4 regions of the Janthinobacterium leeuwenhoeki genome follow, and region 3 is predicted to be linked to each of the others. Evidence: predicted binding sites of a transcription regulator. Region 3 holds the regulator's gene; each other region holds the start of a gene.
What was found. Region 3 encodes FNR, which switches genes on or off when oxygen is low (the NO sensors DNR and NnrR bind a similar motif). Its sites were predicted from a motif close to TTGATNNNNATCAA; they were not measured.

Region 1 (2,201 bases), on a different contig from region 3:
TTCCAGCACCGCCTTGCGATAGCCGGCCAAGGCCGTGATGGCCGCATCAACCAGGGTGCGCTCGGCGCCCGTGGCTGTGGAACGCAGCGTGACCAGCTGCGTGCCGATGGCCGCATGGCGCACCTTGATCTGTTGTTCCAGCGCATCGAGGCGGGCCTTGGCGAAGCTGCCATTCGTCCACGACAGCAACTGGTACATATTGCCATGCACCTGCCTGGCCTCGCCGAGTACGTCGGCGGCCGCCTTCAAATGCGTGATGCGTACCCGTACCATGTTTTCCAGCGAGGCATTTTGCCGCACCATGCCATACCAGGCGCCGGTCGTGCTGAGTATCAGCAGCAGCAAGACCAGGGTGGGCGCCAGCAATAATTTTGGTCCGATGCGTAATGTATTGAGCATGCTTGACTCCTGGCGATGGCGATGGCTGTTGCAAGCGCTGGCGGCGCGCGGCGTGCGTGCGCGCCATCCGGCCTTATTTTTTGTAGATGCCCGCTTCCAGCACCACATCGTTGACGCGCAGGATGTAGGTGGTTTTCGGCTCGATCTTGCCGCTGACGGGGTTCTTGTACTGGTAGTCGACCCAGCCCTTGCCCTGCTTTTGCGCCAGCTCGATGATTTCACGGCGATATTTTTTGCCATTCGCGTCAGGCACGTCCGTCAGATCCTTGCCCACGATGGAAGAGTTGATGGGGTGGGCCAGCACGATGCCGGTCTTGATGTCGCGCATGTCCACATACAGCGAGCCCTGCACGAAGTCCGGGTCTTTCGCTGTGATTTTCTTCATCATTGCTTCCTTGCCATGCGCCTTCATGAAGGCGGCGCCCCGCTCGGCCATGGCGATGGCGTCTTTTTCCGTTGCTTCGACTGCGGCACTGACGCTGCCGCCGGTAAATGCCAGGCACAACAGGCTACCCGTGAATAAGCGTTTCATGAAAGCTCCTTGTGAGAATCGAGGGATGTGTTGCCAAGTCGTAATTTACGTCGCCAAGGGCCCCATCAAATTGCGATGGAACAAACTAAGGTCTTGCTTGTAGGCAGCGTGCAGGGTATCGGCATGCTTGTTGATATGTGGCAATTTGGTTCTGTATGGCAAGAATTAAGATGACTTTCACAGCATGCCGAATGATGTGGCATGGGGAGGAAGAGGCTGGAATTGGCCGATATAGGGCTGGTTTCATGAAAGTTATCGCTATTTACTGGCAAGGAGACTATCGTGTCCGCACTCATTACCGAGCCGTTTTCACCCAAGTACAAGCCGTATACGCGGCAAACCATTCAACAGGCGCGGCAATGGGAATGGCTGCCGGAAGAGCAGCGTGTAGCCGTGCAAGTGGTGTCGCACGTCTTGCCGTTTCGCACCAATGCCTATGTGCTCGATCAGTTGATCGACTGGAACAATATTCCTGACGATCCCATCTACCGCCTCGTCTTTCCCCACCGCGACATGCTGCCGCCCGAGCAGTACGCGCACTTGCGCGAGCTGGTGCTGGTGCAGCGTGACAAGGCCGCCATCGACGCCTATGTGCATGGCTTGCGCCTGGGTATGAATCCCCACCCGGCCGGCCAGATGACGCACAACGTGCCGCGGGTCAATGGTGCGCCCATGCGCGGTTTGCAACATAAATATGCGCAAACGGTGCTGTTTTTTCCCAGTGCCGGCCAGACTTGCCACGCGTATTGCACTTTCTGTTTCCGCTGGCCCCAGTTCGTCGGCATGGACGACATGAAGTTCGATGCGCGCGAGTCGCATGAGCTGGCCGCCTACCTGAAACTGCATCCGGAAGTGACGGACGTGCTGATCACGGGCGGCGACCCGATGATCATGAACACGCGGCAACTGGCCGCCTACCTGGAGCCGCTGCTGGCGCCGGGCCTGGAACACATCCAGAATATTCGCATCGGCACCAAAGCGGTGGCGTATTGGCCGCAGCGCTTCGTCTCGGACCGCGATGCGGATGACTTGATGCGCCTGTTCGAGCGCATCGTCAAGGCGGGCAAGAACCTGGCCGTGATGGGCCATTACAGCCATGCCGTCGAGTTGCGCCAGGACATCGCCCAACAAGCCGTGAAACGCATCGTCTCGACGGGCGCCACCTTGCGCATGCAGGGGCCGCTGATCCGCCACATCAACGAAGACCCGGCAAGCTGGGCGGAGCTGTGGCAGACGGGCACGCGCCTGGGGGCGATTCCGTATTACATGT
Region 2 (2,201 bases), on a different contig from region 3:
GCGGTAGTCTTCCAGCGACAGTTCGCGGTCTTCTTCCAGCGGGTTTTTCCAGGAAATCATGAACACCGTGTGGCCCTGGCCCACCAGGTAGCGCACCAGCGAATTGTGCGGCGACAGGTCGAGAATATAGAATTTCATGATCCAGGCGGGCACGAACAGCAGGGGCGTGGCATGCACCTTGGCTGTCGTGGGGGCGTACTGTATCAATTCGATCAAGTCATTGCGGTAGACCACCTTGCCCGGCGTGACGGCCAGGTTCGCGCCCACCTTGAACGCTGCTTCGCCGGTCGCGCCAGCGCCCATGGCGGCGCGCTGCCAGTCGCCGGCCGCGTGGGCCATGCCGCGCGCCAGGCTGGCGCCGCCGCTCTCGAGGGCCGCTTGCTGCACCACGGGATTGGTCAGCAGGAAGTTCGACGGCGCCAGCATGTCCAGCCATTGGCGCACGGTGAACGTGACGACATCCTCGTGGTGCGGCGAGACGCCGCGCACGCCCGTGGTGGCGCGGTGCCACCATTGCTGCTGCAGCAAGAAGCCCTGGTAGACCAGGTTGTACGGCCAGCGCTGCCAGGCCGGGTCGGCGAAGCGCCGGTCCTGCGGCAGCGGCGCGATGCATGGCTGGTTCGCGCCAGCGCCCGGCAGCGCTGATTGCATGGCGTACTGTTGCCAGCGGCCGATCTTTTTCCACGCTTCCTGCAGCAGGGTTTGCTGCTTCGATGGCGCCAGCACCAGGTGGCTGAGCCAGTCGGCATAGGCGTTGCCCAGCGCCGCCGGTGAAATGCCGCCCGTAAACTTGCCCAGCCAGGCGTTCAGCAGCAAGTCCAGGCTGGCGCCTTCCGGCGCGCTCTCCGGATAGTCGGGTGGGGGCACGCCTTGCCACGCGCTACCCAGGCGCTCATGTTCAACTTGTGGCTCCGCGCTGCTAGACTGCGTCTTGCTCATCCAGGACTCCTGTCATTTTTTTACAGGATAGCAAGAGCTTGTTCAAAAAATTATGATCTACATCAAGTTTGCCCGGATGCGTGCAGCAGGCAGCCTGCCTCAGGTGTGGCCAGAAGCGCCAGCGGCCTGCGCTTCCTCGCAGATACATGCCATGAATGCCTGTACGGCGGGACGCGTGGCCTCGAATTGCTGCCGCATTTTCCATCGCATGCGGCGCTGTCCGGGGATATTGCGCGCTGGTAGTGGCGCTAAAACGCCTGGCTGACTGAGTAAATCAGCAAACCGGCCAGGCCGCCCACGATGGTGCCGTTGATGCGGATGAATTGCAGGTCGCGCCCGATGGCCAGTTCGATGCGTTCGCTCATTTCATCCTTGCTCCACAAGTCCAGGCGGGCGGCGATGAAGGTGCCCACTTCGCCCCGGTAGCGGCGCACCAGCGAGCCGCTGCCGGCGACGATGGCGTCGTTCAGCCATTCCCGCGCGCGCATATCGGCCTCCAGCACCTGGCCCGTGTTGCGCGCCAGGCTGGCGATGGCTTGCGCCAGCACGGGCTGGTCCGCATGCAGGTCGGCCAGCAGGCGCGTGCCGATGTGGTTCCAGACGTCGCCCAGCATGGTTTGTACCGTGTCGCTGGCGACCAGCTGTAACTGGTAGTGGCGCACCGTTGCCTGCCACTGCGGGTCGGCCTTCAGGTGCAGCGCGCTGTCGGCGATCCAGCCGGCGATGCGCTGGCGCAGCGGGTGCTGCGGATCAATGCGCACGGCGAGGGCGAATTTTTGCAACGAGGCGATCATGCGCGGCTCGTACGCTTTCACGGCTTTTTTCACCAGCGCGTTCTCGATCTGGAAAGCGCCCAGCACGAAGTCGCCGATGGCGGCGTGGTGCGCTTCGTCGTCCAGGTAGGCGGCGCTGCGGTCGAGCATGAAGTCCAGCAGTTCCTGCGGCTTGCCATCGGCGATCAGCGCATCGATGCAATCGGCCGCCACGTCGGACAGATTCAATTGTCCAAGATAGCTGCTGGCCTGGTCACGCAGCAGCCGGCCCAGCTTCTTATGGTCGGCCATCGCCAGCAGCTGTTTCACCACGCCGGCGCTGGCCATGCCCAGCTGCTGCGCGTGGACCTCGTCGCTGAGCCAGTCTTTCATGCGCGCGGCAGGGTCGGCTTGCATGATGCGCTCGGCGATGCCTTGTTCGGTAATGAAATGGTTTTCCACGAAGGCGCCCAGGCTGCGGCCGATGTCTGCCTTGCTGTTCGGGATGAT
Region 3 (2,201 bases):
CGTGCGCAGCACGGTCTGGAAGTACTCGCGCTCGGCGACGTTGATGCCGATGCGCCCGGCCACCTGCGGCATGTCGGCCACGATGGCGCCATGCGCGTCGAGCACCAGCACGTCATCGAACAGCGCCAGCATAGAGCGGCGCGCATAATATTCGCGCAATTGGGCTGGCTGGGCGATCAGTTCCGGCGGCTGCTGCCTGGCCGTCAGCGTGACGATTTGCAGCAGCATGCCCAGCTTGTCGTCGAGTTCGGCAGCGGTGCGGCTGATCAGGGACGACTGCTGGCTCAGCAGTACTCGGGTGAAGTCGTCGCGCATGTGTTGCACCTGGATCATGGTGACCAGGGCGATCATGGCGATCGAGGTCAGGCTGGTGGCCAGCGCGACTTTTGCTTTAATGCCGAGAGGCTTCATGATTTCCTTTTCAGTACCGGGCGGCACAGGCGGCAGACGACGCTGTCAGGAATTTTCCTATCAAAACATTAACTTGGCAAGCGGCGCCGCGTAAATTGCCCTTCCCCGCAAGGGCTTTTGACGATGTTGCCATGTAATTAAAGTCAGAACGTCGTTTATTCAGCGCAATTGCGGTGAAATTGGCACACGGCAACCGTGTATGCAGTAAACTTGTTATTGCATTTTATAAAAGGTACCGACATGACTGAAGCGCTACTCACTCCCACCTTGCCTACAGTGAACGTGGAGGCGTTGCGTGCGCGATGTTCGACCTGCAGCATGCATCAATTGTGTCTGCCGATGGGCCTCGATGTGGGCGATATGGACAGGCTGGACCAGATCATCGGCCGCCGCCGCAAGATCGTGCGCGGCGCCTCGCTGTTCCGCATCGGCGACTCGTTCCAGAACCTGTATGCAATCCGCCTGGGGCACTTCAAGACATACCAGATCAATCCGGGCGGCGAAGAGCAGGTGACGGGTTTCCAGATGGCCGGCGAACTGCTGGGCATGGACGCCATCAGCGCCGACCGCCACCACTGCAATGCGGTGGCGCTGGAAGACAGCGAAGTGTGTGAAATTCCCTTTTCCAGCCTGGAACAGTTGCTGGGCAATATGCCGACCCTGCTGCGCCATTTCCACCGCATGATGAGCCAGGAAATCACGCGCGAGCAAAGCGTCATGCTCTTGCTGGGCAATATGCAGGCGACGCAGCGCTTTGCCGCCTTCATCGTCAACCTGGCCTCGCGCTATGAGGCGCGCGGTTATTCGGGCAGCAATTTCCAGTTGCGCATGTCGCGCGAGGAAATCGGCAACTACCTGGGCCTGACCATCGAAAGCGTCAGTCGCCTGCTGTCCAAATTCAAGAAGGAAGGCTGGCTGCGCGTCTCCAACCGCGAGATCGAAATCCTGCAGCCGGCCAAATTAAAAGCCATCACCGCCGGCACGGACGTTTGCAAATAAGACTTACAGTTCTTCATCCGCATGCAGCGCGATACTGCGCTGCAGCGGCCAGGTCCAGATGCCGGACAGGCGCCACTCGCGTTTGTCGTTTTCCACCAGCACTTGCCATCGGCTGCGCTCGAGCATCGGCAGCGCCACGCTAAAATTGCCGGCCGCATCGGGCTGCACCAGCAGCTTGATATCCTTTTCCGGCAGGGTCGCATGCGCCAGGTGCAGCTGCAACGGCCCCTGGTAAGCCTTGCCGAAGCTGTGCACGGAACCGGTCAGGCGCGCTGACGCCACGTCATACGACAAGCTGGTATCCATCGCCAGGTCGCTGGCGATCGTGTCGCGCTTCAAATCCTGGTTGATCGCCTTGCCCTGCTTGTAATAGTCGCCCACCACCAGCGCATCGGGCTGCGTAAACGCGATATAGCCCATGAAGCTGCCGACGACCACGGACAGGCCGGGGCCGATCATCAGCAACCATGGCCAGCGATGCTTGTACCACGGGGCAACGGGGGCTTGCAGCTTGAGACTGTCGGACATTTTGTTCTCCTTGGGGTCAGACCCTTTGGGTCTGACCCCAGCTTTTGCTTCTGGGTTGAAAATAAAGTAAAGCTAACGCATGTTTGATGCTACCCCTACGGCGAAATACCGGGGTCGGACCCAGAGGGTCCGACCCCGAATCAACATCACCGCGGCACGATGAATACCGCGCTTTCACGCACATGCAGCGACGGGTCGTCCAGCGAGTGCAATTCGATCGCAATCTTGTTCGAGCCTTTCTCGCCGACGCCGTGCGGCGCACG
Region 4 (2,201 bases), on a different contig from region 3:
GGCCGAGAAGCGCAGCTGTGCTAGAGCACAGTGAGCATCGCAGGCCGCGCCCCGGGACGCGCAGTAGGTTTTGCTATTTCCAGGAGCGATGGTAGGCGCCTAAAGTGTGCTGCTGGCCCTCGGCCAGCTTGTCCATGGCCGCCATCCAGCCCGGCTTGACGGCATAGCGCGCATTGCCTTCGCGGCAGGCGTCGATCGCTTCGCGCCACACGCGCGTGACCTGCGCCACGTAGGCGGGACTGCGCTGGCGTCCTTCGATTTTCACGGCCCGCACGCCCATGGCGATCAGTTGCGGCAGCAGCGCCAGGGTATTCAGGCTGGCCGGTTCCTCGATGGCGTAATACTCTTCATCATTGACTTCGAAACGCCCCTTGCACAGGGTCGGATAGCTGGCGTTTTCACCCGCTGCATAGCGGTCGATCAGCACGCCGTTCAGGCGCGATTCGAGGCCGTTCGGCGTTTCCAGCCAGCGCACGGCTTTCGCGGGCGAGCACACGCCGTGCGTATTCGGCGCCTCGCCCGTCGCATACGACGACAGCGCGCAGCGCCCTTCGACCATCACGCACAGGCTGCCGAAACCGAAGACCTCGATCTCGACTTCCGTCTTGGCGATCAGTTGCTCCACCTGCGCCATCGACAGCACGCGCGGCAGCACGGCGCGGGCGATGCCGAAGTGCTCGTGGTAGAAATTGATGGCTTCGTAGTTGGTGGCCGAGCCCTGCACGGACAGGTGCAGGCGCAGCTGCGGGTGGTGCTGGGCCGCGTAGGCCATCAGGCCCGGATCGGCCACGATCATGGCGTCGATACCGGCCTGCGCGGCGCGGTCGATGGCGCTGCGCCACACGGCCCAGTTGTGCGGCTGCGGATAGGTATTCAGCGCCAGCAGCACCTTGCGTCCATATTGATGGGCGTAGCGCACGCCCTCGGCGATGGCCTTCTCGTCGAAATTGAGGCCGGCGAAATTGCGCGCATTGGTGGCGTCGCGAAAACCCAGGTACACGGTGTCGGCGCCATTGTCGACGGCCGCTTTCAAGGCAGGCAGGCTGCCGGCGGGACAGACCAGTTCCAGCGGTCCGGCCACGCGGGTGGCGGTGGTTGATTCAAGCATCATGATGTTCACAGTCCTGTATCGGCTCAGGGTGCAGACTATAGCCCCGCCCATACTGCCCAGTCCTTGACGCAGGTGAAGGAATGCATGCATGGCTGGCGCGCGTTCAACTTGCTTGACCTGGCTGTAAAATGCCCATCTTTCCTCCTGTTTCAGTGCCCACCATGACCCGCAAACCGCTGCTGATTTTCCTCCTGACCCTGTTCCTCACCGCGCTGCAAGTGCAGTGGGCCGGTCCGGCCGATGGCTATGACGCAGGGACCATCTCCGTGCTGTCGCCGGAAGTGCTGGGCGCCTATCCGGGCGTGCTGCTGCTGTTCCTGCTGGCCGTGTTCGCGCGCCGCCAACTGCCGCTGCGGCGTCAGGCCGCCATCTGCACGGGCCTGCTGGCCGTCTACTGGCTGCTGGCGAACTACGCCACCTTCGATATCCGCGTCGCCAGCTGGAGCACCTTCTCGCCGCTGGAAATCTGGGCGCACGTGCTGCCCGCCTCCGTCGCCAGCATCGCCGCCTGTGGCGCCGCGTTCTTTTGCGCGAGCTGGCTGATCCTGCGCGAAACGCGCTGGAACAAAACCGGCTGAGGTAGTTTTTTCACCTGGATCAAGGATACGCGAATCGCTTGCGCGCCACCTTTGACTGCACTACATTTAGTGGATAACCTTCATAAAAACACCGCATGTTGTGTTTACTGGAGGTTTCATGACGACGAATGCAGTATCCCCCACACGCGGCCAGGTCGATGTCGCCGCGTCTATCAATGAATACCTGGAGCGGCGCGACTGGCGTGTCAACGCCAACGCCAACCAGGGTTACTCGCTGGGCGGCCTGATACTCAATGTGTCGGGCAAGGTCATCGCCAACTACTGGCTGGACCAGGTGTATCCGCCGGAAGTGGGCGCGGCGCACCGCGAAGCGGCGCTGCACATCCACGACCTCGACATGCTGGCCGGCTATTGCGCCGGCTGGTCGCTGCGCACCCTGCTGCACGAAGGCTTGAATGGCGTGCCGGGCAAGATCGAATCCGGTCCGCCGAAACACATGTCGAGCGCCATCGGCCAGATCGTCAATTTCCTCGGCACCCTGCAAAACGAAT

Region 1: a site for FNR is predicted at 1,062-1,075, ahead of ACQ4WS_RS23875 (KamA family radical SAM protein). Genes of this name have one in related genera too.
Region 2: a site for FNR is predicted at 992-1,005, ahead of ACQ4WS_RS00675 (PHA/PHB synthase family protein). Genes of this name have one in related genera too.
Region 4: a site for FNR is predicted at 1,175-1,188, ahead of ubiU (ubiquinone anaerobic biosynthesis protein UbiU). Genes of this name have one in related genera too.

What each region holds. Positions count from the first base shown of each region.
Region 1 is NZ_JBNYXT010000049.1:20,251-22,451, forward strand. It holds gene ACQ4WS_RS23865 (methyl-accepting chemotaxis protein) at 1-399, opposite strand, end outside; gene ACQ4WS_RS23870 (cache domain-containing protein) at 473-931, opposite strand; gene ACQ4WS_RS23875 (KamA family radical SAM protein) at 1,214-2,201, shown strand, end outside.
Region 2 is NZ_JBNYXT010000001.1:166,694-168,894, reverse strand. It holds gene ACQ4WS_RS00675 (PHA/PHB synthase family protein) at 1-939, opposite strand, end outside; gene ACQ4WS_RS00670 (DUF445 domain-containing protein) at 1,188-2,201, opposite strand, start outside.
Region 3 is NZ_JBNYXT010000010.1:67,757-69,957, reverse strand. It holds gene ACQ4WS_RS11010 (response regulator) at 1-411, opposite strand, end outside; gene fnr (fumarate/nitrate reduction transcriptional regulator Fnr) at 652-1,410, shown strand; gene ACQ4WS_RS11000 (FixH family protein) at 1,414-1,938, opposite strand; gene ccoG (cytochrome c oxidase accessory protein CcoG) at 2,085-2,201, opposite strand, start outside.
Region 4 is NZ_JBNYXT010000059.1:12,731-14,931, reverse strand. It holds gene ubiU (ubiquinone anaerobic biosynthesis protein UbiU) at 74-1,111, opposite strand; gene ACQ4WS_RS24970 (hypothetical protein) at 1,273-1,689, shown strand; gene ACQ4WS_RS24965 (ribonucleoside triphosphate reductase) at 1,808-2,201, shown strand, end outside.